One region of the Aeromonas genomosp. paramedia genome, then DNA from elsewhere that is predicted to be linked to it. Evidence: predicted binding sites of a transcription regulator. Region 1 holds the regulator's gene; each other region holds the start of a gene.

The links. The regulator LexA, encoded in region 1, represses DNA repair genes until DNA is damaged. The targets are predictions, from matches to a motif close to ANCTGTNTNNNNANACAGNT.
Region 2: ruvA (Holliday junction branch migration protein RuvA) is a predicted target of LexA. The motif match lies at 5,064-5,083, and genes of this name have one in related genera.
Region 3: umuD (translesion error-prone DNA polymerase V autoproteolytic subunit) is a predicted target of LexA. The motif match lies at 6,139-6,158, and genes of this name have one in related genera.

Annotation. Positions count from the first base shown of each region.
Region 1 is NZ_JAAROG010000030.1:23,661-33,455, forward strand. It holds gene HB860_RS20545 (flagellar basal body-associated protein FliL) at 1-26, opposite strand, end outside; gene HB860_RS20550 (chorismate--pyruvate lyase family protein) at 172-723, shown strand; gene ubiA (4-hydroxybenzoate octaprenyltransferase) at 720-1,583, shown strand; gene plsB (glycerol-3-phosphate 1-O-acyltransferase PlsB) at 1,655-4,078, opposite strand; gene lexA (transcriptional repressor LexA) at 4,283-4,909, shown strand; gene HB860_RS20570 (hypothetical protein) at 5,369-5,578, shown strand; gene HB860_RS20575 (SCO family protein) at 5,793-6,419, shown strand; gene HB860_RS20580 (MATE family efflux transporter) at 6,448-7,806, shown strand; gene trmL (tRNA (uridine(34)/cytosine(34)/5-carboxymethylaminomethyluridine(34)-2'-O)-methyltransferase TrmL) at 7,856-8,320, opposite strand; gene HB860_RS20590 (ATP-binding protein) at 8,402-9,757, opposite strand; gene HB860_RS20595 (response regulator) at 9,754-9,795, opposite strand, start outside.
Region 2 is NZ_JAAROG010000031.1:92,617-102,411, reverse strand. It holds gene HB860_RS21130 (enoyl-CoA hydratase-related protein) at 1-181, opposite strand, end outside; gene HB860_RS21125 (copper chaperone PCu(A)C) at 271-711, shown strand; gene HB860_RS21120 (TIGR04219 family outer membrane beta-barrel protein) at 804-1,433, shown strand; gene HB860_RS21115 (SDR family oxidoreductase) at 1,500-2,180, shown strand; gene HB860_RS21110 (3'-5' exonuclease) at 2,331-2,960, opposite strand; gene HB860_RS21105 (proline--tRNA ligase) at 3,156-4,880, opposite strand; gene ruvA (Holliday junction branch migration protein RuvA) at 5,137-5,751, shown strand; gene ruvB (Holliday junction branch migration DNA helicase RuvB) at 5,827-6,837, shown strand; gene cydA (cytochrome ubiquinol oxidase subunit I) at 7,775-9,331, shown strand; gene cydB (cytochrome d ubiquinol oxidase subunit II) at 9,344-9,795, shown strand, end outside.
Region 3 is NZ_JAAROG010000003.1:386,453-396,247, reverse strand. It holds gene HB860_RS04380 (DUF262 domain-containing protein) at 1-740, opposite strand, end outside; gene HB860_RS04375 (restriction endonuclease subunit S) at 1,275-2,636, opposite strand; gene HB860_RS04370 (type I restriction-modification system subunit M) at 2,636-5,083, opposite strand; gene HB860_RS04365 (hypothetical protein) at 5,269-5,715, opposite strand; gene HB860_RS04360 (DUF3283 family protein) at 5,863-6,051, opposite strand; gene umuD (translesion error-prone DNA polymerase V autoproteolytic subunit) at 6,167-6,610, shown strand; gene umuC (translesion error-prone DNA polymerase V subunit UmuC) at 6,591-7,850, shown strand; gene HB860_RS04345 (GNAT family N-acetyltransferase) at 8,311-8,742, opposite strand; gene HB860_RS04340 (SRPBCC family protein) at 8,925-9,425, shown strand; gene HB860_RS04335 (GNAT family N-acetyltransferase) at 9,485-9,795, opposite strand, start outside.

The sequences.
Region 1 (9,795 bases):
ACCAGCAGAATTCTGAAGATCTTCATCTAGATGGCTCGGCAGCGACGGATGCCCCATTTTTGATGCTGCCATCGGGGCCGTCAAGCACGGATGTTCTTACAATTCGCCATTGATTTACGGATAATAAACGGGATTTTAACCTGACAACGGAAATCTCCGGATGGTGAAGCTGTGAAGTCCGAGTTGACTGTTCCCCTCATCCAGCTCGTCCCCTGGCGGGCACCCGCAGAGTGTGCCCCCCCCGAGGCACTGCGCCCCTGGTTGCTGGAGGCCGACTCCATGACCCGGCGCCTGCGGCGTTACAATAGTCACCTCTCGGTGCAACTGCTCGGCAATCGCAGCGTGTCGCTGGGAGCGGACGAGCAGACGCTGGTGGCCGTTGCGGATCCCGTGGGGATCTGCCGCGAGGTGATCCTGCACGGTGATGCCGGGCCGGCCATTCTGGGCTGGACCCTGTTTGCCGAGGCGGCGCTGCAAGGGAGCGGCCTGCAGGATCTGGGGGAGCAGCCATTGGGGGAGCGCATCTTCGGTGATGCACCGGCACGGCGCGATCACCTGCAACTGGCCTGCTTCGAGATCGCGAGCAATCCCTGGTGCCAGGCCGCCACCGTCTGGGGGCGCCGCTCCCGTCTCTATCTGGGGCAGTGGCCCTTGCTGGTCCACGAACTCTTCCTGCCCTCGCTATCGTCTCATTCGCTGCCATCGCATAAGGAGCTGGAGTGAAGCTGTTAACCAAGGAGCGGGGACTGGCCTATGTGCAGTTGGCCCGCATCGACAAGCCCATCGGCACCCTCTTGCTGCTGTGGCCGACCCTGTGGGCGCTCTGTCTCGCGGCGGGCGGCCTGCCGGATCCCTGGATCCTGACCGTGTTCGTGGTGGGGGTCTTCCTGATGCGCTCGGCGGGCTGCGTCATCAATGACTATGCGGATCGCAACTTCGACGGCCACGTGAAACGCACCGCCGGGCGACCGCTGCCCATGGGCCGGGTCGACGAACGGGAGGTGCTGATCCTGTTCGCCGTGCTGGCGCTCATCTCGTTCGCCCTGGTGCTGACCCTGAACCCGCTCACCATAGGCCTGTCGTTCGCCGGCCTGCTGCTGGCGGTCTGCTACCCCTTCATGAAGCGCTTCATTCCCATCCCGCAGCTGGTGCTCGGGATGGCGTTCTCCTGGTCCATTCCCATGGCCTATGCGGCCCAGGCCAATGCCCTGCCGCCCGTCGCCTGGCTGCTGTTTCTCGCCAACCTGCTGTGGACCATCGCCTACGACACCCAGTACGCCATGGTGGACAGGGACGATGACCTCAAGCTCGGGCTCAAGTCGAGCGCCATCCTGTTTGGCCGTCACGACAAGCGGATCATCGGCGTGCTGCAGCTGGCAACCCTGCTCATTCTGCTTCTGGTGGGTCAGCTGATGGCGCTGGGGTCCGGCTATTACTGGGGTCTGCTGGGGGCGGCGGCGCTGTTCGTCTATCAGCAGCGGCTGATCCGGGAGCGTCAGCGGGAGGCCTGCTTCCAGGCCTTCCTCAACAACAACTATGTGGGGGCCCTGGTGCTGTTCGGGGTGATCGCCCACTACCTGTGAGCAGCCCCTGTCGATAAAAAAGGCCGCATGATGCGGCCTTTTTGTTGCTCTGTGGCTGGCTCTTCTTGAGGTCAGAGCCGGTTGCCCGCCTGTATGGTGCGGCGGATCTTGTTGCTCAGCAGCGGCACTATGTTGTCGGCCAGGGCCTGGAAGCGGCCGAGATCCGGCTTGCAGCCCGGATCCAGATAGCCTTCGCTGCGCAGGGTGTGGATCAGGGTGCTGAACAGCTTCTGGTCGAAGAACTCGGGGGCGTTGATGCCGTGCAGGGTGCCGAGGCGCTCCGCCATCATCAGGCCGTCCGCCTCCAGCTGCTCCGCCTCTATGTGGGGCTGGGCCAGCACCCGGGTCAGCACTATGGCGTAGCGTTGCAGCGTCTCCTGAATGCTCTCGGCCAGCAGCAGCAGACGCATCTGGTTGCCCGGATTGACCCAGTAGCCGCCGTCGCGGGCCTCGATCAGCTGCTGGCGTTGCAGCTCGGCCAGCAGGGCATCGACCAGCTCCGGCAGCTCGTCCTCTTCGTAGCGCAGGAACAGCTCTGTCTTGAGCAGCGGGTAGATGTCGATGCAGCGGGCGACGATCTCGCCGCGGGAGATCCCCTCGCAGCGCTCGATCAGGGCCGCCACCAGGGAGGGCAGGGCGAACAGGTGGAGTATGTTGTTGCGGTAGTAGGTCAGCAGGATCGCCTGATAGCGATCGAGGCTGATGATCTGCCCCAACTTGTCCTCGCTCACCTCGAACTTGTTGAGCTCCATGGCCTGATCCAGCAGTGTCCTGGCATCCTCGTCCGGCATGGTGCTCTGGGGGCTGTAGGGCACCTGCTTGAGCAGGTCCAGATAGGTGTTGATCTGGGCTTGCAGCTCGTCCCGGGTCAGGGCATGGCGTTCGGCGGCCAGCAGCGCCAGGGCGCTCAGGGTCAGGCCGTTGACGGCGGCGGCATCGTTGATCCGGGTCATCAGCAGCTCGGCCAGCCGGTTGACGGTGGGGGCCATCCACTCCGGGCGCTCCTCCCGGCCTATGCTCTCCTTCCAGTGCGGCACGTGCTCGCCGAGGTAGCTGTTGAGGGTCAGCGGCTCGCCGAAGTTGACGAAGCCCCGGCCATAGTTGCGTAGCTTGCGCAGTATGCCGAGCACCTGCAGGAAGCTCTCCTTCTCCTTGCGGCTGCCCTTGAGCTCGTTGTGGTAGGTGTTCACCTCCATCACGTGCTCGTAGCCCAGATAGACGGGCACCAGGGTGACCGGCCTGTCCAGCCCGCGCATCATGGCCTGCAGCGTCATGGCCAGCATGCCGGTCTTGGGGGGCAGCAGGCGGCCGGTGCGCGAGCGACCCCCTTCGGTGAAGAACTCCACCGAGTAGCCCTTGGCAAACAGCAGGTTCAGGTATTCACGAAATACCGTGCTGTAGAGCGGGTTGCCCTTGAAGGTGCGGCGGATGAAGAAGGCGCCGCCGTGGCGGAAGATGGGGCCCGCCGGCCAGAAGTTGAGGTTGATGCCCGCCGCGATATGGGGCGGCACCATGCCCTGGTGGTAGATGACGTAGGAGAGCAGCAGGTAGTCCATGTGGCTGCGATGGCAGGGGACGTAGACTATCTCGTGCCCTTCCTGGGCGAGCTGGCGCACCTGCTCGGCACCGTTGACCGAGAGGCCGCGGTAGAGCTTGTTCCACAGCCAGCCGAGGAAGCTCTCCCCGAGCCGGATCAGCCGGTAGGAGAAGTTGGAGGCGATCTCGTCCATGTAGCCATGGGCGCGCTTCTGGGCTTTTTCGAGGCTGATCCCCTCCCGTCTGGCCTCTTCCTCGATGGCCTGCTGGATCACGCTCGACTCCAGCAACTGCTTGAACAGCAGGTTGCGGTTCGGCAGCTTGGGGCCGGTGGCCGCCAGCTGCTGGCGGCTGAAGTGGGTGCGGGCCACCCGCGCCAGCTTGTGGGCGATGGCCTCGTCGGTGCCGTGCTTGTCCGCCATGTAGCGCAATGAGAGCGGCGGTGAGAAGCGCACCAGGTTTTCGCGCCCTTTCAGGATCACGATCAGCGCCTTCTTGAGCCGGTTCGGGGCCAGGCTGCTGATGATGTTCCAGCCGGAGGCTTCCTCGCCTTCCCGGCCGGGGGCGCGCCCCCAGAACAGGGTGACGGGCACCACCTGGATATCCAGCTCGGGATCCTGCTTGTGCAAGTCCAGCAGCTGGTGGAACTCCTGCAGGAAGGGCAGCGGCTTGTTGCGCGTGCCAAACAGGGGAGGCGGACGATCCAGACAGACGTAGCGCGGCAGCAGCTGGCCACCCAGCTCCAGCGGCGTGAAGGGGCCGGGCAGGCCGAGATCCTCGCAGCACTGTTGCAGGGTCATCAGGTCGGTGATCGAGCTGGTTTTCAGGGCGTAGACGATGGGCCTTGCCGGATCCAGCTTGAGCTCCGTGATGGGATTTTCCGGCAGGCTCTTGTGATTGACCAAGCCACTGACCGGCCATTGCAGGATGGCTCTGGAAATGTTCTGTCCAAGGGACATGTGCGTCTGCTCTCCAAAAAAATGCGGCGTGAGCATAGCAAATCACCGACGGCTTGTCGCCGAGAGGTAGGATGAGTGCCTTTTCAGGATAGAAGGTGCGGGATTTTTGCGACAAGGTGGGGACAAATATCAGCAACGCCTTGCCTTGGCCACAGCACTGTATATACTGCCAGTGTGCTGTATAAAAAGACAGGTGCCTATGCTATGAAACCCCTTACCCCCCGCCAGGCTGAAGTGCTGGAGCTTATCAAGGCGAACATGAGCGAGACCGGCATGCCGCCGACTCGCGCCGAGATCGCCCAGAAGCTTGGCTTCAAGTCGGCCAATGCGGCCGAGGAACATCTGAAGGCCCTGGCCAAGAAAGGGGTCATCGAGATCATGCCCGGCACCTCCCGCGGCATCCGTCTGCTGCTCGAGGAAGAGGAGGCCGCGCCAGAAGAGAACGGCCTGCCGCTCATCGGCAAGGTCGCGGCCGGCGAGCCCATCCTGGCCCAGGAGCACATCGAGAGCCACTATCAGGTGGATCCCGCCCTGTTCCACCCGCGGGCAGACTTCCTGTTGCGGGTGCAGGGCATGAGCATGAAGAACATCGGCATCATGGATGGGGATCTGCTGGCGGTGCACAAGACCCAGGAGGTGCGCAACGGCCAGGTGGTGGTGGCGCGTCTCGATGAAGACGTCACCGTCAAGCGCTTCCAGCGCAAGGGCAGCCAGGTGTGGCTACTGCCGGAGAACGAGGATCTCTCCCCCATCGAGGTGGATCTCTCCAGCCAGCATCTGACCATCGAAGGGCTGGCGGTCGGGGTCATTCGCAACGCCGACTGGATGTAGCCATCGAACATGCCAAGGGGCCTCCTGCGGGAGGCCCCTTCGTTTGTGCGTTTTCCCCGATCTCCTTTCCTCCCCGATCCCCGCCATTGCCGCCGCCCGGATCCACCGCAAACAGTACCGCCACGCATCGTGCATTTCGGATATATCCTTTGAGAAGGCCCGCAGTGTCATGGCCGGATAACCGCCATGACCTTGAGTGTGCCGCCAGGTCAGCATGGGTAGCAGGGATGCATCACAGCTGGGGCGGTGCGGGACAGGGAGAGTCGTCAGGCAGCAGGACGACTCAATACAGTCAGTACGCGACGGTGCCTGGTCTGCCTCCCGATGGCAGTCACACTGGTCGGCGTGGCCTGTTGAGCAAGGAGGACAGGTATGGCTTCAAGCTCGCCGTGGGATCCGGGTCCGGCCGCAACCGCAACCCCCGCATCCTCCATCACCCGATTCATCAAGGGCAGTCGGATGACGTGGTTTTATGCGCTCTGGGTCTATCACAAGGGCGATGGCTGGACCATCTGGCTGGGGTGCCCCAAGGACAAGATTGTCCGCCTGGTTCGTCTGTTCCGCCGCCACCACGACATAGGTTTGCCAGATGCCCCTTGGACGGCCCCGGTCATTCCTCTGCACGCCACTATACGGCGCTCTCAGGGGCAGCGAAGACTGCGACCCTGAGCCCGTCCCCCGAACAGTGTGTGAGCCCCACCCGGTGTGGGGCTTTTCTTTATCCCCGCCATGGCCGGGAGATAGTGGTTGTCTCCTCCCTATGGGGCCCTTTCCTGACCGGGATCCGGACTCGGGACTAGGCAGAAACGGGGCCTGGCGGGTTACAATAGCCCTTCATTGGCCCCGCCATCTGGCTGGTTGAACTAGCAAGGTTCTGTTTTATATGGTTAAACCACGTTTTTCCCTGCTGTTGTTGCTCTTCGTCGGCAGCATAATGGCGGCTTATTACTGGAGCCAACCCTCCCTGCCTGCGCAGGCGGATTATTATCCGGTAGGGCGCGACATCAATCCCTTCACCCTCACGGATGGGGATGGGAAGCCCTTCACCGCCGCCAATCTGGCGGGGCACTGGACCTTCCTGTTCATCGGCTACACCTATTGTCCCGACGTCTGCCCGACCGCCCTGGCGGATCTGCGCTCCATCTACCCGGATCTGAAGAAGATCTCGCCCAGCAGCCAGGTGGTCTTCGTCTCGGCGGATCCCCAGCGGGATGACAGCGCCCGCCTCAAGAGTTACACCGCCTTCTTCCATCCGGAGTTCAAGGCGGCGACCGGCCCCCACCGCGCCCTCTTCCCCCTGGTGCGCAACCTTGGCCTCGTCTATTCCATCGTGGAGAGCGAACGCAAGGATTACCTCATAGACCACTCGGCCTCGATCGTGCTGATCAGCCCCGAGGGCAAGCTGGTGGCCATGTTCCGTCCCAAGGTGGCCCCGGGTGAGGTGCCTCATGTGGACATGCAGACCATGGTCTCCGACTTCGCACGCATAGTGCGGCTGGCCGACGAGTGAGCCGCCGGCGCAGATCGTGCCCAGCTTGATGCCGTCCTGGCTGAGGGATCCCCGCCGCCACAGGGCCGTGTTTGCCCTGGCCCTGCCCATGGTGTTCTCCAACGTCACCACCCCCTTGCTCGGCCTGGTGGACACCTGGGTGATCGGTCATCTCGGTCAGGCCTGGTTCCTCGGGGGCGTCTCGGTCGGGGCAACCCTCATCAACCTCCTGTTCTGGCTGCTCGGTTTCCTGCGCATGTCCACCACTGGCCTGACTGCCCAGGCCCAGGGCGCTGCCAGCGCCGAGGGGCAGCTGGACACCCTGGCGCGGGCGCTCGGCCTCGCCGTCGGGCTGGGGCTGGCCCTGCTGTTGCTGGTGCTGCCTTTCTTGCCGGCCATCATAGGGCTCAGCGGGGGATCCCCCGAGGTGCAGGTCTATGCCGGCGACTATGTCTCGGTGCGGATCTGGAGCGCCCCGGCGGCCCTGTGCAACCTGGTCATCATGGGCTGGCTGCTGGGCATGCAGGATGCGCGCAGCCCCATGCTGCTGCTGATCCTGAGCAACCTGGTCAACATGGTGCTGGATGCCTGGTTCGTGCTGGGGCTGGGCTGGCAGGTCAGGGGGGTGGCTGCCGCCTCTCTGCTGGCGGACTACTGCTCGCTCGGGGTGGGGCTCTGGCTGGTGAGCCGCCGCCTGCGCCATCTCCCGTCCGAGGTGTGGCAGGGCGCCTGGTCGCGCTGGTGGCGATGGCCCGCGGTGCGGCGGCTGCTCGGCCTGAATCGGGACATCTTCATCCGCTCCCTCTGCCTGCAGCTCTGTTTCGCCTTCATGACCCTGCAGGGGGCCAGGCTGGGGGATGTGGCGGTGGCCGCCAATGCGGTGCTGCTCAACTTCCTGATGCTGATCTCCTACGGGCTGGACGGTTTTGCCTACGCGGTGGAAGCCATGGTGGGGCGTGCCATAGGACGGCGGGACAGGCAGGGGCTGCGGGAGGCCATCGTCCTCAACCTGGGTTGGGCCTTGCTGATCGCCTTCGCCTTCGCCCTGGGGTTTGCCCTGGGGGGGCGGCAGCTTATCGCCCATATTACCGACATCCCTGCGGTGATCGCCGAGGCGAACCGCCAACTGCCCTGGCTCATCGCCATGCCCTTGCTGGCGGTCTGGTGCTTCCTGCTGGATGGGGTCTTCATCGGGGCCACCCGGGCTCGCGAGATGCGCAACAGCATGCTGGTGGCGGTGTTTGCCGGCTTCTTCCCGATCTGGTGGCTGTGCCAGGGGTGGGGCGTGGCGGCCTTGTGGGCCGCGATGGCGGCGCTGATGACAGGGCGGGGCCTGACTCTGGGCTGGCTATGCTGGCAACTGGAGCGTGACGGCCGCCTGCTGGGTCAAGGCCGGGAACCCGCCTGACGGGGTCTCATGGTCGGCACCGCCTCTGAGGGCGCCGCGCCGACGGAGGCTAGAGAGATCCCTCATAGCCGAACTGGCGCCAGCTCTCGTAGACGAAGACAGCGACCGCGTTGGCCAGATTCATGCTGCGGCTCTGGGGCAGCATGGGAATGCGCAGCCGCTGCTCGAACGGCAGGCTCTCGATGATCTCCGCCGGCAATCCGCGGCTCTCAGGCCCGAACAGCAGGGCATCCCCCTGGGCGAACTGCGCCGCCGAATGAGCGGTGCGCCCCTTGGTGGTGCAGGCGAATACCCGCTTGGGGGCCACGGCCGCGAGAAAGGCCTCATAGCTCGGCCAGCGCTTCACCTCGGCAAACTCGTGATAGTCGAGCCCGGCCCGCTTCACCCGCTTGTCATCCCAGGCAAAACCCAGGGGCTCTATCAGGTGCAGCCGGTAGCCGGTGTTGGCACAGAGGCGGATGATGTTGCCGGTGTTGGGCGGGATTTCCGGTTGATAGAGCACTATGTCGAGCATGACGGGATCCTGATGCGGGGCTGGGGTGGTGCGAAACGGGCGCCAGCATACCCAGCGCCCGTGCCGATGAAAAGGGGTGGCTCACACCATGGGCAGGCGTATGGTGATGACGAGCCCGGTCGGATGATTGTTGCTGGCCTTGATGGTGCCGCCATGACGCTGGATCGCCTCGGCGGCGATGGCGAGACCGAGACCGGTGCCCCCTGTCTTGGCGTTGCGGGCATCGTCCACCCGGAAGAAGGGCAGGAACAGCATGGGCTGCTGCTCCACCGGCACGCCGGGGCCGTCATCCCTGATGGTCATCACCCACTCCCGTCCCTCCTGATACCAATCCACCTTGATGAACTCGCGGGCATATTTGAGCGCATTGCGCAGCGGGTTCTCCAGGGCCCTCGCCAGCAGCTCGGGCCACATCCGCAGCGACTCGGTCGGCAGCGGTGGCAGCCTGAGCTGTTTGCCGTTCTGGTTGGCCTCGAACATGGCGTCGTCCAGTATGGGCTCCAGCAGATCCGCCAGCGGCAGGGTCACCGGGGCCTCCACGTGCTGCTGGACCCGGGACAGATCCAGCAGATCCCCGATCAGCTTGTCGAGCCTGGCTATTTCGCTCTCGATCCGCGCCAGCTCCGAGCTGTCCCCCTGCTTGCGGCGGATCAAGGCCTGCGCCAGCTGAATGCGGGTGAGGGGGCTGCGCAGCTCGTGGGAGATGTCTGACAGCAACTGTTTCTGCTTCTGGATCATGCGCTTGAGAGTGTCCACCATGTGGCTGACATGATCCGCCAGCTGACCTATCTCGTCCCGTCGTCCCAGGTTGGGGATCCGCGTCTCCAGCTTGCCCTGCGCCAGCTGGGAGACCGACTGCTGCAACTGCAGTATGGGGCGGGTCAGCCGCCAGGCCAGCAGCAGGCAGAGGGGGGTGCTGACCAGCATGGCGATGCCCAGGATCTGGATGGGGTGATCCAGGATCTGGATGAACAGGAACAGATAGGAGTTCTCGACGTTGAGCCCGAAGTAGACGTGATAGCTCTGGCCGTGGTGCTGCATCAGGAAGGGGCCGGCGATGGCCCGCTGGTGCTCGCTGCCCAGCATGGGCCTGGCCGGGTCGTCGGCATCCAGCATGAAGCGGATCACGAACTTGCTCAGCCGGGTGGTGGATTGCATCTGGCCCTTGGCATCGCGCAGGTAGACGTTGTCCACCGGCAACAGTCCGGCCGTCGTGATGGCCTGCTGCAGATCGAAATCCTGGTGCGGATCGGCACCGGCCTGCAGTGCCCGCAGGTTGTTGTTCATCCTGGCCATCTCGTGCTCGGGCAGGGGTATGGTGTTGCGGGGATCCAGGGTGGGCAGTGTCACCACGGCGGCCAGCACGAGCAGCAGCATGAACCAGAACCAGAGAAATATCTGGGTGGAGAGGCCATTGAAGGTGCGGGCCGTTTTCATGCCTGCTCCAGCCAGAGGTAGCCTCGGCCACGCACCGT
Region 2 (9,795 bases), on a different contig from region 1:
TGAAGCACTCCTGCTGCCCTTGCAGCAACACCACATGCACGCTCTCGTCCTGGGCGGCCTGCTGAAAGGCCTCGGTGAGGGCCAGGTACATCTCGGTGTTGAGGGCATTGCGCTTGTCCGGCCGGTTGAGGGTCAGGAGGAGCAAGCCATCCTGCTGCTCGGCCAGAATTGTGAGGGCCATGTCTGAATCCTTGTGTTCGGGGGCTGCCAAAAGCTTGCCATAGGGGTAAGCTTCGCTTCGTTTAACAACATCATAAAAGGATTTCAACCATGTTTAAACGTGCGTTTTATTCCAGCCTGGCCCTGCTGCTGGCCGCCCCCGCGCTGGCCAAGGTCGAGGCCGTCGACGGTTATGTGCGCCTGCTCCCCCCGGGTTCGCCCAACACGGCGGCCTTCATGGTGCTCAAGAATGACGCGGACAAGCCGGTGACCCTGACTGCTGCTGCCTCCCCTGACGCGGGCCGTGCCGAGCTGCACACCCATCTGCACGAGAATGGCGTCATGAAGATGCGCCAGGTGGAGAACATCGAAATCCCGGCCAGGGGGGAAGCCGTCCTCAAACCCGGCAGCCTCCACATCATGTTGTTCGAGGTGCGGGATCTCTCGGAGGACAGGCCCTTCCCCCTGACCCTGACCCTGGACGATGGTCAGACCCTGAGCCTGAGTCTGCCGGTGAAGCCGGTCGAGCCGATGAAGGGCATGCAGCACTGACATTAATGGACGCTTGTTCAGCTTTTTACTCTAGGTATTCCTTGCTCACCGGGTAAAATGATGGTCTTTCCAGTCCATAATGGAGCTATGTAATGAAGAAGACCCTGATTGCCGGCAGCCTGATTGCCCTGTTCAGCCATGCAGCCATGGCCGCCGATGACTGGCGTTTCGCGGCGGGTGCCGATATGTGGAACTCCCAGGGGAGCGGCCAGGTCAGCGGTGTCGGTGCCGATGGCAGCTATGACGACAACTACAACTGGAGCGGCTACCTGCAACTGGAGCACGGCATCTTCCTGCTGCCGAACGCCAAGTTCGAGATGTCCGATTTCAGCACCAGCGGCGGCTCCTTCAGCAACGATCTGCTGGCCTATGATCTGAGCCTCTATTACCGCCTGATGAACAACGACCTGTTCCAGCTCGATCTGGGTCTGACCGGTCGTCGCTACGATGGCGACTTCAACACCCAGCACTACTCCTACGACAAGGACGTGCTGATGGCTTACACCGGTGGTGAAGTGCGCATCCCGGGTACCGGCTTTGCCGCCTTTGGTGATCTGCGTGTGCAGGATGCGGACAACTATGACTACCGTCTGGGTGGTTCCTACAAGTTCTCCACAGTGCCGCTCAAGATCCGTGCCGGCTGGCGTGAGGCCGAGATGGACTTCGATCGTGTCGACCAGAGCATCGACGGCTGGTTCATCGGTGGCGAATTCACCTTCTAATCTGACGAAGGGTGGCGATGGGCCACCCGGACGTGTTTGACGGGCAAGGGTGAGGAAGGAGAGATAATGGGCCATATCATAGTGACTGGCGCGGGCTCCGGCCTTGGGCGCGCTCTGACAATCGGACTGGTTGAGCGCGGTCATAGGGTCTCCATGATGGGGCGCCGTTATCACAAGTTGCAGGAGCAGGAACAGCGGCTCGGCAGCGCCGTGGTCGGCATCGCCGCCGATCTGTCCCACCACGAAGAGGTGGAGATGGCCTTCGGTGCCGCCGTGGCCTGGGGTGGCTTGCCTTCCCTCGTGATCCACTGTGCCGGTGTCGGGGAATTCGGTCCTGTCGGTGTCTACACCGCCGAGCAGGTGCGCCGGGTGGTGGAGAGCAATCTGGTCTCCACCATACTGGTGGCCCAGCAGACGGTGCGCCTTATCGGCGAACAAGGCGGGGTGCTGGCCAATGTGCTCTCCTCCGCGGCCCAGACCGGCAAGGCCAACGAGAGCCTCTACTGCGCCTCCAAATGGGGGATGCGCGGCTTTCTGGAGTCCCTGCGGGCCGAGCTGAAAGGCTCGCCCCTGCGGCTGGTGAACCTCTACCCGAGCGGGATCCGCAGCGAATTCTGGGACAACTCGGATCACCTGGACCCGAGCGGCTTCATGACACCGGAAGATGCGGCGGCCTACATGCTCGACGCGCTGGAGGCGAGAAGCAGCTGCCATGTGACCGATCTCTTTATCGGTCGCAACGCCTGAGGCGATCTCCTGCCAACAGGCCCCGTCGTTCACGAAAGCAGAAACAAAAAGCGCGCCAATAGGCGCGCTTTTTTCATTCATATGCAGTGGTAAATACTATCGGGTTTGCTTGTCGTTAAGCCGGGTCATGATGATGTATGTCGGCACATATTATTTCCGCGCCGCATATTCCCGCAGGAAGGATGGGATCACCTGTTTTGGCTTCTTGCCCAGGGTCAGCAGCCATTCAAAATCCGGGTCGATAATGCCATATCGACACGCCAGCTCTTCCAACAAGGCGAGCCAGAGGTGGGCCGTCACCTCGGCATCCGCCAGGGCGCGGTGAAACACCCCGTCATTGGGCAGTCGCTTGTATTGCACCAGGGTGCCCAGCTTGTGATCCGGGGCATCGGGAAACAGCCGCCTCGACAGCAGCAGGGAACAGGCGAACTGCCCGCGGTATCGCGCCGGCAGCCACTCTACTTCCGCGTCCAGAAAGCGCTTGTCGAAGGAGGCGTTGTGGGCGACCAGATTGTCATCACCGATAAAGTCGACGAAATCCGCCATCACCTCGTGGCAGGGGGGAGCCTGTTTCAGCATGGCATTGCTGATCCCGGTGTATTGCTCGATGAAGCTGCTGACCTTGAAGCCTGGATTCATCAGCGCAGAGAACCGCTCGCTGATATGGCCATCCTTGATTCTGACGGCACCGATCTCGATGGCTCTATCCCCTTGTCCGGGTGAAAGCCCTGTGGTCTCGAAGTCGAGCACGACAACGGTATTGGCTGAGGCGATGGACATAACTTCTCGGGCAAGCTGGGTAAAGAGCGTCAGTCTAGGAAATCAGCCGTGCCGTGTACAGGGCAATACAGTTATCTCATTGGTTCACGCTGGAGACGCATTTTTGTGCATCATGGCTGAAAGCCATATAAAAAGCCCCGAGTACCGTGGCACTCGGGGCTTTCTTATGAAAAGTGAAAGGTGGTGTCGGCGTTATCAGCGACCCAGCTTGGCCTTGAGCATGGCGATGATGTCTTTGATCGCCACTTCCTGCTTCTCGCCGGTGCGGCGGCACTTGTACTCCACCACGCCGTTGTCCAGGCCGCGATCGCCGATGACGATGGCGTGCGGCACACCGATCAGCTCCATGTCGGCGAACATCACGCCCGGACGCTCCTTGCGGTCGTCGAACAGGACGTCCACACCGGCGGCCTTCAGCTCGGCGTAGAACTGCTGCGCCTGCTCGGTGACGCGCTCGGACTTGTGCATGTTCATCGGCACTATGGCCACTTCGAACGGGGCTATGGCCTCCGGCCAGATGATGCCGTACTGGTCGTTGTTCTGCTCGATGGCGGCGGCCACCAGACGGGAAACCCCGATACCGTAGCAACCCATCTCCATGGTGACGGACTTGCCGCCCTCGTTCAGCACGCTCGCCTTCATGGCTTCGGAGTACTTGGTCCCCAGCTGGAAGATGTGGCCCACTTCGATGCCGCGCTTGAGCAGCAGCTTGCCCTGGCCGCAGGGGCTGGGGTCGCCTTCCACCACGTTGCGCAGGTCGGCAACCTCGTAGGTAGCGATGTCGCGATCCCAGTTGGCTCCGGTCAGGTGGAAGCCGGTCTCGTTGGCGCCGCAAACAAAATCGCTCAGATGGGCGGCGCTGCGATCGACGATGATGCGACCGGCAAAGCCGACCGGACCTATGGAGCCCGCGTCGCAACCGGCGGCCGCTTTAATCTGCTCGTCGTTGGCGAAGGTGAGCGGGTTGGCGACGCCAGCCAGCTTCTCGGCCTTGATTTCGTTCAGCTCGTGGTCGCCACGCAGCACCAGGGCGATAACGGCCTGCTTGCCGTGCTCGTCCGCTTCGGCCAGTACCAGCAGGGTCTTGGCGATGGCGGTCGGCGCCACGTTGAGGAAGGCGGCAACCTCGTCGATGGTGTGAACGGCCGGGGTGGCGACCTTGGTCAGGGCTGCGGTGGCAGCGGCGCGCTCACCGGCTGGTGCCAACGCTTCGGCCATCTCGATGTTGGCGGCGTAATCGGATGTATCGGAGAAGGCGATCAAGTCTTCACCGCTCTCGGCCAGCACCTGGAATTCGTGGGAGCCGGTGCCACCGATGGAGCCGGTGTCGGCCTGCACCGGACGGAAGTTCAGACCCATGCGGGTGAAGGCGGCGCAGTAGGCGGCGTGCATCTTCTCGTAGGTCTCGATCAGCGAGGCCTTGTCGATATGGAAGGAGTAGGCATCCTTCATCAGGAACTCGCGGCCGCGCATCACGCCGAAACGAGGGCGAACCTCGTCGCGGAACTTGGTCTGGATCTGGTAGAGGTTGAGCGGCAACTGCTTGTAGCTGTTCACTTCGTAACGGACCAGGGCGGTGATCACCTCTTCGTGGGTCGGGCCCAGCACGAAGGGACGGTTGTGACGGTCGGTCAGGCGGCACAGCTCGGGGCCGTAGTCATCCCAGCGACCGGACTCCTGCCACAGCTCGGCGGGTTGTACCACCGGCATGGAAACTTCGATGGCACCAGCATTGTTCATCTCTTCGCGAACAATGTTCTCGATCTTTTTCAGTACCCGCAGACCGGTTGGCAGCCAGGCGTACATGCCGGAGGCCAGTTTACGGATCATGCCGGCGCGCAGCATCAGCTGGTGGCTGATGACTTCAGCGTCGGAGGGGGTTTCCTTGAGAGTGGAAAGCAGATATTGGCTGGTACGCATCGCGGTAGACCTTCGCTAGTTCGGGCCCTTGGCCCTGGAAAATTTCAAGTGCGGAATTTTAACAGGCCGAGCCCCGTGGCCCAAGGGCTAAATTCAGCCAGGCAGGGGGGAAGGGCCGCGCTGGCACGGGTCTTGTCCCCCCGGGCAGGGGAGGGGGAGCGGCAGATCGCGGGACAAGCCCTATGCTGGATACTTATCCAGTTATTCTTTATGCTATGACCCAATTTGCAAGAGTCTGCGTGGCGAGGAAGAGAACATGATCGGTCGCTTGAGAGGCGTCATCATCGAGAAACAACCCCCTGAGGTGCTGATCGAAGTGGGGGGCCTGGGCTATGAAGTGCACATGCCCATGAGCTGCTTCTATGATCTGCCTGAGCTTGGGAAGGAAGCTGTCATTCACACCCACTTCGTGGTGCGCGAAGATGCCCAGCTGCTCTATGGCTTCAACCACAAGCAGGAGCGGGCGCTGTTTCGCGAGCTGATCAAGACCAACGGGGTCGGCCCCAAGCTGGCGCTGGCCATCCTCTCCGGCATGACGGCCACCCAGTTCGTGATGAGCGTCGAGCGCGAGGAGATAAGCTCCCTGGTCAAGTTGCCCGGTGTGGGCAAGAAGACCGCCGAGCGGCTGGTGGTGGAGATGAAAGACCGCCTCAAGGGCTGGGTCAGCCACGATCTCTTCTCCCCTGCCGCCATCAGCCTGCCCGCCCAGGAGAGCCAGCTGCGCGCGCCCGATGCCAGCGAAGAGGCGGCCAGCGCCCTGGTGGCGCTCGGTTACAAGCCGCAGCAGGCGAGCCAGATCGTGGCCAAGGTGGCCAGCGAGGGCATGTCGGTGGAAGCCATCATCCGTGAATCCCTGCGCAGCCTGGTGTGAGGATGACAATGAAGCAAGCGGACCATCCCGGGTCACTGGACTGTGACCGCGGGGATGCAGAGCGTGAGGTAGTGCATGATTGAAGCGGATCGTCTCATCTCGGCCGGTGCCGCCCGCGAGGACGAGGTCATCGATAGGGCCATCCGGCCCAGGAAGCTGGCGGATTACACCGGGCAGGATCACGTCTGCGACCAGATGGAGATCTTCATCGAGGCCGCCCGCCAGCGTGGGGAGGCCCTCGATCATCTGCTGATCTTCGGCCCGCCCGGGCTTGGCAAGACCACGCTCGCGAATATCGTGGCCAACGAGATGGGGGTCAATATCAAGACCACCTCGGGCCCGGTGCTGGAGAAGGCCGGCGATCTCGCCGCCCTGCTCACCAACCTCGAACCGAACGATGTATTGTTCATCGACGAAATCCACCGCCTCAGCCCAGTGGTGGAGGAGGTGCTCTATCCGGCCATGGAGGATTACCAGCTCGACATCATGATAGGAGAGGGGCCTGCCGCCCGCTCCATCAAGCTCGATCTCCCTCCCTTCACCCTGATCGGGGCCACCACCCGGGCCGGCTCCCTGACCAGTCCCCTGCGGGATCGTTTCGGCATCGTCCAGCGCCTGGAGTTCTATAACGTCAAGGATCTCACCGACATCGTCTCCCGCAGCGCCCGCTGCCTCGGGCTCGACATGTCGGGGGACGGGGCGCTGGAGGTGGCTCGCCGCTCCCGGGGGACCCCGCGGATTGCTAACCGTCTGTTAAGACGGGTGCGGGATTTCGCCCAGGTGAAATCCGATGGTCGCATTGATGGACCCATAGCGGCCCGTGCCATGGACATGCTGGACGTGGACAATGAGGGGTTCGACTTCATGGACCGCAAGCTATTGTTGGCCGTCATCGACAAGTTTATGGGGGGGCCAGTGGGTCTCGACAACCTGGCCGCCGCCATAGGGGAAGAGAAGGACACCATAGAGGACGTGCTGGAGCCTTATCTGATCCAGCAAGGCTATCTGCAACGTACACCCAGAGGGCGGATCGCGACACCGAGAGCTTATGCGCACTTTGGCCTGCAACGGCCAGATGAGCAGTAAAAGCAGCCTTTTGAACGACAAACCGCCCCAAGGGCGGTTTTTTATTATCCGGGCAAAAAAAAGCCCACGGCGGATGCGGTGGGCAAAGACAATTCAGGATGGATGTTCACAGACAGTGAGTGCGTCTGCAGACCGGTCGGGAAAAAACAAAGGAGCCGTCGCGAGGCCTCAGAGTCGGTTCATTTGATAGAGTTGAACGAACGAAAGCTTGTAGTAACGGATGGTCTTGGCAACAAACTTTTTCATCATTAATCCCAACAAACAGGTTCGAAATGTTCATCGAATACGTACCGGGAACCCGGAATGACCGGCCTGTATCCAGAGGTGTGCCCTCACTGCGAGGCGCATTGTAGGAGCTCTTGCCGGGCCGGACAAACAAGAAAATCTATGTGTTTCGGATTAGATAAATTAATGTATTTGCGAGGTAGCCCTATCCGCATAAACATGTGTTTTTGCTGGTTTTAAATTGATTTCATGATGGCCTGCACCATTCTTGAAATATCGGATTGATAAGGGCGAGCCTGCTCATATCATCTATTTGTTTAACAGAATTGAAACTATTTTGACGAGAGTTAAAATTGATTTAAATCAAGTATTTACGGTTTAATTTTTTTTGTGAGCAAGCTCCCAAAATTAATGGGAAACGGCTTGTAAGTTGCCTTGAAAAGGCATGTATTGATGATGGGTTTACATTGATTTCAATCAAATAAAGATGATATAAAACAGCCATCATTATAGGCGAGAATAGAACTGCAGTTAATGTTTACCAGATGTTAAACATTAGCTTTTTTTGTTCCTCTATATTGCCTTGTTGTTAATGTGGTGGCAGTCGAATCCGGTCAGTCCGCGAGGGGTGATCGACCATTCGGGGACTTCCAATGGAAGCTTTGTCCTTAAAACTTAAAATAGCCGTGCCAATAATCGGTGAGGAAACATCATGATTGCTGAGCATGTGGTAGACCTATCGCGGTTCCAATTCGCTGCGACGGCCCTTTATCACTTCCTGTTTGTACCCCTGACGCTGGGAATGGCCTTCCTCCTGGCGATCATGGAGTCTGTCTATGTGATGACCAACAACACAGTGTACCGGGACATGACCAAGTTCTGGGGCAAGTTGTTTGGTATCAACTTTGCCCTTGGGGTTACCACCGGGCTCACCATGGAGTTTCAGTTCGGTACCAACTGGGCTTATTACTCCCACTATGTCGGCGATATCTTCGGGGCCCCGCTGGCCATCGAAGGCCTGATGGCCTTCTTCCTGGAGTCCACCTTCGTCGGCATGTTCTTCTTCGGTTGGGATCGCCTCAGCAAGCGCCAGCATCTGGCGGCAACCTGGCTGATGGCACTCGGGACCAACCTCTCCGCCCTCTGGATCCTGGTCGCCAACGGCTGGATGCAGAACCCGGTCGGTGCCGAGTTCAACTTCGAATCCATGCGCATGGAGATGGTGAGCTTCGCCGATCTGGTGTTCAACCCGGTGGCGCAGGTCAAGTTCGTCCACACAGTGGCGGCGGGCTACACCACGGGCGCCATGTTCGTGCTGGGCATCTCCTCCTACTACCTGCTGAAGAATCGTGATGTGGCCTTCGCCCGTCGCTCCTTCGCCATCGCGGCCGCATTCGGCATGGCCTCCATCCTCTCCGTGCTGGTGCTGGGTGACGAGTCCGGCTACGAGACCGGGGAAGTGCAGAAGGTGAAGCTGGCTGCTATCGAGGCAGAGTGGAACACCGAGCCGGCCCCCGCATCCTTCACTCTGTTCGGCATTCCGAACCAGGAAGAGATGCGCACCGACTACGCCATCAAGATCCCTTATGCCCTCGGCATCATAGCGACCCGTTCCCTGGACGGTCAGGTAACCGGTCTCAAGGATCTGAAGAGCGAGCATGAAGTGCGCGTGCGCAGCGGCATGACCGCCTACGATCTGCTGACCAAGCTGCAATCCGGCGACAAGTCAGACGAGACCCGTGCTCGTTTCGACGAGGTGAAGCAGGATCTGGGCTACGGTCTGCTGCTCAAGCGTTACACCGCCAACGTGACCGACGCCACCGACGATCAGATCAAGGCCGCCGTGGATGACTCCATCCCGCAGGTGCTGCCGCTGTTCTTCGCCTTCCGCATCATGGTTGCCTGCGGCATGTTGATGCTGGTGCTGATCGGTCTGGCCTTCTATGACAGCACTCGCCACAAGATCGGTGAGCGCAAGTGGTTGCTCAAGGCGCTGCTGTACGGCATCCCGCTGCCCTGGATCGCCATCGAGGCGGGCTGGTTTGTTGCCGAGTACGGTCGCCAGCCCTGGACCATCGCCGAGATGCTGCCGACCTCAGTCTCCGCATCCAATATCCCTGCGTCCGAGATCTGGTTCTCCCTGATCGGGATCTGCCTGTTCTACACCGTACTGCTGATCATCGAGATGTACCTGATGTTCAAGTATGCGCGTCTGGGCCCAAGCAGCCTGAAGACGGGCAAGTACCACTTCGAACAGAGCAAGGCATAAGGAGAGTAACCCATGTTTGATTACGAAATGTTGCGTCTGGTCTGGTGGGTGCTGGTCGGCGTGCTGCTGATCGGCTTCGCCATCACCGACGGCTTCGATATGGGGGTCGGTGCCCTGCTCCCCTTCGTCGGCAAGAAGGATGTGGAGCGTCGGGTGATGCTCAACACCATGGGGCCGCACTGGGAAGGCAACCAGGTCTGGTTGGTCACCGCGGGCGGTGCCCTGTTTGCGGCCTGGCCCATGGTCTATGCGGCGGCCTTCTCCGGCTTCTACATCGCCATGATCCTGACCCTGATGGCGCTCTTCTTCCGTCCGGTCGGCTTCAAGTACCGCTCCCTGCAGGAAGGCGCCCAGTGGCGCACCAGCTGGGACTGGGCGCTGTTCGCCGGTAGTGCCATTCCCCCCGTCATCTTCGGGGTGGCCTTCGGCAACCTGCTGCAAGGGGTTCCCTTCAGCTTCAACCA
Region 3 (9,795 bases), on a different contig from region 1:
CTGCCCCGCCAGTTACGCGCGCGCCATAGGAAGTGATTGAACAGGACAGGAGCAAAATCCTGCCGTTGGTTCATTTGTCGCTGAGGGCCTGCCGCTTGCACCGACTCCCAACGCTGAGCACAGATTTTTTGCAACGCTTCAGTATCTGTTTTATCCGTCCCGCTGACCGCCCGCAGATGATAAGCCTTGAGCAGGTCGGTCGCATTGAGTGGCACGCCACGATGGTTCTGGGTGTCAAAAAAGGTAAAGGCCAGATCCTCCCGCTCTACCGTGATCACGGTAAAACGCAATTGATCAAAGATGGAAGGATCGAGCTTGGCAGGATCTCGCTCGGCTATTAGCCGTCGAGTCTCGCGTAAATTACGCGCCGAAATGGGCGAGCGATAATGAAATGCTATTCCCTGGGGTAACGAACCATGCAAAGCATGGTGCAGTACGGCCAGCGTGCTGAGCCGTTGCTGGCCATCGATAACAAACCTCGCCAGCTTCTCATCGTGCCGGTGCAGCAACACAGTACCGAGGTAGTAGACATGCTCTGTGTTGTTTTTTTTGAACTCGTGCAAATCATCCAGCAGTTGGTTCACCTTGAGTGAATCCCACACATAGGGCCGCTGATAGTGATCGAGTTGTAATGCCGCGCCTTCAGTACACAACTCGGCAAAGTCCATTACCCGAACCTTAACTGCTTGCTCCTGCATGGAGGCAATGACTTCTGGTGTGTGCAGGCTTTCGGCGTTCATTTCGCTATCCCGATGTTCAGTTATAAGGGCCGCTATCCTGCGGCCTGTTTTTATGGTTATCCCTGGGGGCAACCACAGCAGTCAATCAAACAACTAAAGCTGGATTTATATCGATATTTCAACAACATAATAAAAACAGCCGCACAAAACAACCGCATCAGTCAAGCAACCATCAAGCAAACTCCGCACTGGCTGGGCCCGAGACATCCGGCGCGGTGCGATTGCTCCGGGGGGCTGAGCCATGCTGACGCTGATATACCATGATCCGGTGTTGCCCTGTGGCACACAGACCGCCGAGCCCTCCCCTGAGTCGCCTCTTCCCGGAGCAGACAGGTACAAGGGGAAGATAGGGTTATGCCTTGCGGCTAAAGCGCCAGACGAGAATATATAATACCAATAAAATCAATAAGTTATATCTTATTGATTTTGCCAATTATTTTATATCTATTTGATTTTATTGATTTTTTTGATAGCCCCCTCTTAATCTCCCCCTTGCAAAGGGGGAGGAACGCCCCCCTGAAAAGGGAGAGGCACTTATGCCCCCGCCGCCAGCGGCAGGCGGATTTTGCCGGTCAGCAGTTGCTGCATCATGCCTTGTTTGAGGGCGCGGGCCTTCTCCAGCTTCTGGGTCAATGCCTGCAGCTCGTTATCCATATCGGATAAAATAGTGGCAATGGCGGTTTGTTCTTCTATATTCGGAGCAGAGAACTCGAAATTTACAAAATCCTTTTGATAAAGGTGGGTTATGGTTGAACCAGCCGTTATTTGATTCATGAAATCGTTAAAGAGTCGAGATGTGAGAACATAAAACAGGTAGCGCGGTACAAAACTATTGTTTTTGGGGCGAATAACAAAAACCCCACTATTGAGTGTAGCGGGCTTCTCTAGTGCTGATACATATCCAACTTTACCAACAGTTCCATCTTTAGTGATCAAGACATCATTTTCTCTGAGCTGGATATTAGTATCTTGTTTATAACGCCATTCACTCACATAGCAGCATTTATCCCACATCACAGCCCCAGCATCAAAATCGATACCAGTCACCAGATAAATATCACCTGAGACTTGATACTCTTTCGTTGTCAGAGCCTGCCAACCAATACGAGCTTTTAGTACAGCATCCTGACCAATTGAAATCTCTTCCCAATCATCCGGAATATCTCCCAGTTCGCTGGGTTTATAGCCTTTAGGCGTACCATCGGGGCGTAGGGCGAAGGCAGGCAGGCGGGTGCGGCCGGTCAGCAGTTGCTGCATGGTGCCGCTCTTGATGGCCTGCTTCTTGGCGATCAGCTGCTCCAACGCATCGATCAGCGCATCGCTATCCGACAGCACATTGGCAATGGCGGTTTGTTCGCCTGAATCATTTGGAACTGGAATTTTAATTTTTTTTAGATTAGCCAATGTTATTTCAAAAAACGTACTTCCTTTCGCCTCTTGAGCTGCCTGCTCTAATGCATTAGGACTTTGCAACGCCCAGTAAATATATTTATTTGACACATTTGGCAACGGGGATATTCTTGCCGTACCCTGCGTTAAATTAGCTCCTGCGACAGAAGGCGGGACATTCCTTACGTGACCTAATTTCCCACGAAGAGCATAAATAATATCTCCTTCATCTACTCTAGATCTTGCGAATGCTGCTGCAATTTCCACACTCGTTCTAAGCATTCCATCCACATTAAGCTCTCTGTCCGTCATATCTGAAACACGCACATATGGAATACCGTTCACGATATGTGGTCCACATTGCACGATCCCATAGGTGATTGGCACTCGGCACAGATGCTGTAACTCCTTAATATTCCAAGCCTCCGGAATAACCCCCACTTCGGTCTGCTGATAGCCTGCCGGGATCGCCTTGCCTGCTGCCTCTTGCATCATCTGTTCTGCCATTATGCCCACTCCAGCCCTATGCTCTTCAGATGAGCGGCGACCTTGGCCTCCAGAGCTGCGACCTGCTGGGTCAGTTGCGGCAAGGTGGCGCTGTAGCGCTCCTCCAACTCTTTGACGCGGTTGGCCAGCTGCTGGGTGATGCGCTCAATCTCCGCCTCAATGGCGGCCTGCAAACTGGCGCGCCACTTATCCTCCACCAGCAGTTGCTTGATCTCACTCTCCAGAAGCTTGGGGTAACGGGCAACCACCGCCCGATCCAGCGCCTCTTGCGCTTTTTTTACCGCCTTTTTAGCACTGCTTTCGGCTTCGAACAGCTTGATGGCGGTTTTCAGCGCCGCCTTTTCCTCGGCATCGCTGGCTTGCTTGAGCCGCGCCTTCAGGCTGGCGGGGTTGATCTTGCCCGCGTCGTTGGCCGCGTCACTCAGCAGCCCCTCCTCGCCGCCCTGCTCTTCCAGATTGCTTTCCAAGGCTTGGCTTGCCTCATCCGCGGCGGCCTGCAAGGCGTCGATTGCAGCCTGCTCGTCGGCAAAGAAGCGTGCCACCAGCAGCGCCGGTGGCAGCAGCTCGGCCTTGTATTTACTCTTGCCTAGCACCAGATCCGGCGTCTCTTTGAGCTTCTCGCCCCTATCGACTTTAAGCTCGCGCAGCACCTTGCCCGCCGCCCAGCCATCCTGGGAGAGCACATAGACATCGTCCTGCATCACGGCATGCCAGTAGTCCATCAGCAGCTGGTAGATATCGTAGTTATCGATCAGCGGCAACGGCGCATAGGCGGCGAGCAGCGATTCGCTGATCTCCTCGATCAATGCCTTGGGCGATTCGCCCGGCTCAATCTCCGGCAGATGGCACTCGGTAAACCAGCGCGAGAAGGGTTCGAGTGAAGCAGATGCAAAACGTACAAATTCGGGGTGCGCCAGTATGGTGCCCTTGACCTTGGCGGCCTCCACCAGACCATGGCTATAACCCGCATGGGCCGGGGCAAACAAATCGGCCCGCAGGGTCGGAAACACCTGCCAGTAAGCGCCCAGGGCGTCGATATCCCGATTGGGAATGCCGCCTTTAAGGTGGGCGGCCAGATCGTGCAGATCTTCGGCCTCGCTGGCATCGATATAGCGCGGAATATTCAGGTTGTAGTCGTTGGCGGCGATCTCGGAGAGCGGCACGGCGCGGCTGTAACGGGGAATTACCTGCTCGCGGGTAAAGGTATCGACAATCTTGTGGATGTCCTGCTCGCGCAGCCGGTTCTTGTTGCCATCTTTGATAAAGCCTTTACTGGCATCGATCATAAACAGGCGCTGGCTGGTATAGCCGTTGGCCTGGATGGCGCGCTGGTGCGCCGTCTCTTTGTCGATGACGATGATGCAGGCCGGAATGCCGGTGCCGTAGAAGAGGTTGGCAGGCAGGCCGATGATGCCCTTGATAAAGCCCTGTTTGAGCAGATTCTCGCGGATGCGCGCCTCGGCATTGCCACGGAACAGCACGCCGTGGGGCAAGATCACCGCCCCCTTGCCACGGCTGTTGAGGCTCTTGATGATGTGCAGCAAGAAGGCGTAATCGCCGTTTTTCTCCGGCGGTACCCCCCAGACAAAGCGGCCAAACTCATCGTGCTCAGCATCCAGGCCGCTGGTCCAGTTCTTGTTGGAAAAGGGCGGGTTGGCGACGGCAAAGTCGAAGCACTTGAGCTGGTTGTTGCCCTCCTTCCACTGGGGCGCGGCCAGGGTATTGCCCTTCCAGATCTTGGCGGTCGGATTGTCGTGCAGGATCATGTTCATGCGCGCCAAGGCGCTGGTGGCGTTATCCATCTCCTGACCGTAGATGGTGAGCCCCTTGGGTCCCGCCTCGTCACTGGCCTTGAGCAGCAAGGAGCCGGAGCCGCAGGTGGGGTCGTAGACGGTGGCATCTTGCGGCGTCTGGCGACTGATGCCGATCACCTTGGCCAGAATGCGCGACACCTCGGCCGGGGTATAGAACTGCCCCTTGGACTTGCCCGATTCAGTGGCAAAGTGGCGCATCAGGTATTCGTAGGCATCGCCTAGCAGATCATCGCCCTCGGTGCGGTTGGCGGAGAGATCCAGCCCCTCGAAGATGCCAATCAGCTTGGTCAGGCGGTCGATCATCTCCTTGCCCTTGCCGAGCTTGTCCTCATCGTTGAAGTCGGCGATGTCGATGACGCCCTTGAGATCATTAGCTTCGGCCAGCGCCGAGATGGTGAGGTTGATCGCCTCGCCGATATTCGCGGTCCCCTTGAGCGCCACCATGTCACTAAAACTCGCCCCGTGCGGCACCTCAATCATGGCGTAGGGGTTACCCTTGGCCTTGTCGGAAACGTACTTCACAAACAGCAGGGTGAGCACATAGTCCTTGTACTGGGAGGCGTCCATGCCACCGCGCAGTTCATCGCAACTGGCCCACAGGGAGGAGTAGAGTTCGTTTTTCTTGATAGCCATGGAAAGGGTTCCAATAAGAGTCAGTTTGCGCCAAGGGCGCATGGAAAACGAAAAGAGGCGATTGTTTGCACCCATACGGGTGAGCACGCCAGAGATTGCCAACGAGTTTACCCACTTGACCCCGTGGCAACCATGGTGGATATCACATCAGTGACGGATAGGCAGATCGTTTGCTGCAAAAGCCATCATTTGCCTTCCAGCAAGGCCGGCGGTGTGCTCTCGCCACGGCATTTGAGTTGTCCCAGCGCGTTGGTTCGACAGACGGTGCCATCAGATGCACGCAACTGACCAAGTGCATCTTCACGCCATGTCACCCGTTCACCGGTTTTGGCATTGCTGCCGCGAATATTGCCCAGCGCGTCTTGCCGATAGGTAGTGCCATCGCTCCCCTTAAGATTGCCGAGCGCGTCCTTACGCCAGGTCGTTCCGGTTCCCGAGTCTTTGATGTTGCCAAGCGCATCCTCACGTAAGGTGCCCTGCTTGCCATCGTCACATTGATAGCGGGTATGGCCCAATGCATCTTTTCGATAGGTGCAGTCGGCTGCAAACACGACTTGCGGCGTTAGGCTCAGCAGCAGTGCGGCCAGCGACCACTGGCGTGTCGCTAACCAAAAGCCGGGTTGGTGACTCATTGCATCTCTCCTCTGACGTGAACTCTATTGACTATACCGGGCCAGCCGCTCAGCCTCGATACTGAGGTTTTTAACATGTCGTGTTTTCAGGCGGATGCGTGATGGCAAGATCGTCCACTGAGGCGCGATCAGTCCAGCTTGAGAGAATTAACCTCGTTGGTATTTACCCACTTGCTCAAGAAAGTAGCTGCCCAGCTCACCCTTATGCTGGCTTGCTTCGCTTTCTGCGCTGGCCAAGTAACCGTTGCGCTCCTTCCATACCGCATATGCGGCGGCCTTCTCGACCTCGACCCGTTCTTGCTGCTCTTTCGGTAGGGCACACAGATTGTGACTCATACTGACCTCTTTGTTATTTGTTGGCGCCATGGTACGTCATCAGTGGCATGCGGGACTTGCGCTGGTTCAAAGGTGGTGCGCTATAATGGCTGTATATAAATACAGGTGTTTTGCCATGAAGCTGTTAACCCCAGACCCATCACCCGCCGAGGTGACCATCCCGCTGTTCTTACACCGCGCCTCTTGCGGCTTTCCCAGCCCAGCCAGCGACTATCTGGAAGGGAAGTTGGACCTTAACACCCACTGCGTGTCGCACCCTGCAGCAACCTTCTATCTGCGTGCCGAGGGGGAGAGCATGACCGGGGTCGGCATCTTTCCCGGTGACTTGCTGGTAGTCGATAAGAGCCTGACCCCGCGCCATGGTGATGTGGTAATTGCACTGCTTGACGGCGGCTTCACGGTAAAGACCTTGCAGCTCAAGCCGAGGTTGCGGCTGCTGCCAGCCAATCCGGCGTTCGCGCCTATCGACCCTTGCATGAGCCTCTCCCTGGAGCTGTTCGGAGTGGTCACCCATGTGATCGGCAATCTGAGGCAGCGTGATGGCTATAGCGCTCGTTGATGTAAACAACTTCTACGCCAGCTGTGAGCGGCTGTTTCGCCCTGAGCTGCGTGGCCGCCCGATCGTTGTGCTCTCCAACAACGATGGATGCGTGGTGTCGCGCAGCCCCGAAGCCAAGGCGATGGGTATCAAGATGGCCGGGCCCTACTTCAAGATCCGCGAGCAGTTCGAGGCGCATGGCGGTGTGGCATTCAGCTCCAACTACGCGCTCTATGGAGACATGTCTGGCAGGGTGATGAGCACATTGGAGACCATGGCCCCCGAGCTGGAGGTCTACTCCATCGATGAAGCATTCCTGTCACTGTCGGAGTCGTTTGCCGGGGACCTGACAGCCTATGGACAACAGATCCGGCAGCGAGTGTGGCAGTGGACCGGCCTAACGGTAGGGGTTGGGATCGGCCCCACCAAGACCCTCGCCAAGCTGGCCAACTATGCAGCCAAGAAGTGGCTTGCCACGGGCGGCGTCGTGGATTTGCGTGACGAGCTACGCCGTGCCCGGCTGATGGCCATCACCCCGGTGGATGAGGTGTGGGGCATAGGGCGGCGCTTGGGAGCCAAGTTGGTGGCACAAGGCATCAACACTGTGGCTGACTTGGTGGCTAGCGATGCCAAAGGGTTACGCGCCCAATACGGCGTGGTGGTCGAGCGGATCGTACAGGAGCTGCGTGGCCTGCCTTGCGCGGAGCTGACCGTTGAACCGGCGGCGAAGCAGCAGATCCTCTCGAGCCGTTCCTTTGGGGAGCGCGTGACTGACCGTGGGGAAATGGCTCAAGCGTTGTCAGGCTTTATGGCTCGCGCAGCCGAGAAGCTGCGGGCCGAGGGGATGTGCTGCCAGCGGGTGCACCTGTTCGTGCGGACCAGCCCCTTTGATGAACGAGCCCCTTACTACAGTGAGCAGGCGGGCATCCGGCTGGTCTGCCCTAGCGATGACACCCGGTTGCTGCTGCAGCAAGTGAACGTGCTGCTACCGCAGATTTGGCGCGACGGTTACCGCTATCAGAAGGGTGGCGTCATGCTGAGTGAGTTCACCCCCAAGGGGCAGCAACAGGCTGACCTGTTTGCCCCGTCCTCCGCTCAATCGGACGCGCTGATGGCCGTGATGGATCAGATCAAAGCCAAGGGGTTGGGAGGGGTAGGCTTTGCCAGCCAAGGCACGGGGTCGCCTGAGTGGATGATGCGACAAGAGCACCTGAGTCCCTGTTACACCACACGCTGGGAGGACCTGCCGGTGGCGAGGTAAAAGCCACCGAAGGTTGAACAGTCTATTCAAAGCTCGCTGGACAGGTAAATTTTGGACGGGGAATTTTTTTCCAAACGAGGAGCTGATACAACAGAGAGCGCCAACTTTCGCAAGAGTCAGTTACCTTTTGAGAAAGGTGAGAGTTAAAATTTCCTCCACGGCCAATTAACCACATATGACCATTCCAGCCCAGATAACACTATGTTATTGCAGAAGTTCTGATGTTAGGCATACGGTTAGGCATATTAAAATTTTCTGAATTGGCGATTTTTATTTTAAATCAATAAATTAACCATCCAGTTCAACCTCCCCCAGCACGTTTGGAAAAGGCCACTTCGCAGGAAGTGGCCTTTTTTTATGGATTGCGTTCATGTCTGAGCCGGCGCTGGCAGCCTGGTCGGGGGCTGTGGAGGGCTGATGCCGCCCTCTGCCGTGGCAGAGGGCGTCCTCGCGAGGGAGACTAGTCGCCGGATGTCAGGACCAGTCTGCGCCAGGGCCCCGTGATGTCACAGTGCCCCGTTTCATCGGTATTTTCCCAACCCAGCCGGTGATAGAACGCCAGCGCTGTGGTGTTGCGGGTGGCCACCTTGAGGGATGCCGGGGGCTTGTGTCCAGCCAGCCCGGCGGCCAGCAAGGCCCGCCCCATTCCCTGCCCATGCCAGTCGGCCACCACATAGAGGTGATGCACGAAACTGTCAGGGCCCCAGATGGAGATAAATCCGCAGGGGGTACCGCCCTTCTCCGCCACCCAGATCTGCTCACCCCGGGTCTGCTCGGCAAAATCCTCCAGCCTAAACAGGGAGGGCTCGACCCAATGAAAGGCCTGCCGCCTCCCCTTGAGGAACAGTTGCGCCAGCATGGGTTCATCTGCATCTCGCATCATTCTGATCATGAAGACATCCTTGATTTGCCTGCTCACTGCCTCCCACTCTCGATGGATCCCGCCGCGCTGTCAAATCAGCAATATGGACCCCCTTGAATACGTGATGCTGTGACGCAGGGCTGCCTATTTTATCGCCTTAGGGGCTATACTGCCTGGGTCCCGTCCATGACTGGTTTGAGGTTCACTGATTTATGGATAACAAGCAAATAGAAGGCAGTATTCTGGTACCCGCCCATATCGACGATGTCTGGCGGGCCTGGACCACGGAGAGCGGTCTGCGCAGCTTCCTGGCGCCGGAGTGTCTGATGGTGCCGGAACCCAACGGTCCTTTCGAAATCTATTTCAGGCCAGAAGCCCCGCTGGGGGAGCGCGGCAGTGAAGGGTGCCGGGTGATGGCGGTCATGCCCCATGACTTGCTCAGCTTCAGCTGGAATTTCCCGCCCCAGTTTCCCCATATCCGTCAGCAGAAGACCCAGGTCAGCCTGCGCTTCGTGCCCGAAGGTCAGGGCACCCGGCTCCATTTCCTGCAAACCGGCTGGGCCAATGACCCGGATTGGGACCTGGGCTATGCCTACTTCAGGGAGGAGTGGCTGGAGCTCAGTCTGCCAAGGCTGCAGTATCGCTTCACCCACGGTCCCATCGACTGGAACAACCCGCCGGGCAAGCAGCAGTTGAAATCCCTGGCCCAGTGAGGGGGGATTGAAATGAAAAAGGACCCTGCACGGGTCCTTTTTCTATGGCATTCAGGTGGTTATTCCACCGGCTCTTCGTCGAACAGGGGGTGGTAGAGCACCTCGCCCCGCAGGCCAGCCAGCCCCCCGGGCTGCAGCTCCATCGCCATGAAGCAGTCGGCGGGCACCTCGTAGATGCAGTGCAGGCCGAAGTCGCTGGCGGGTCTGAAGCCGAAGCGGCCATAGTAAGCCGGATCGCCGAGCACCACCACCGCCTTCCAGTCCATCTCCAGCGCCGTATCCAGCCCTTCCCGCACCAGATCCGAGCCGATGCCCTGCCCCTGCCAGTCCGGATGGACGGCCACCGGCGCCAGCCCGAGCCAGGGACCTT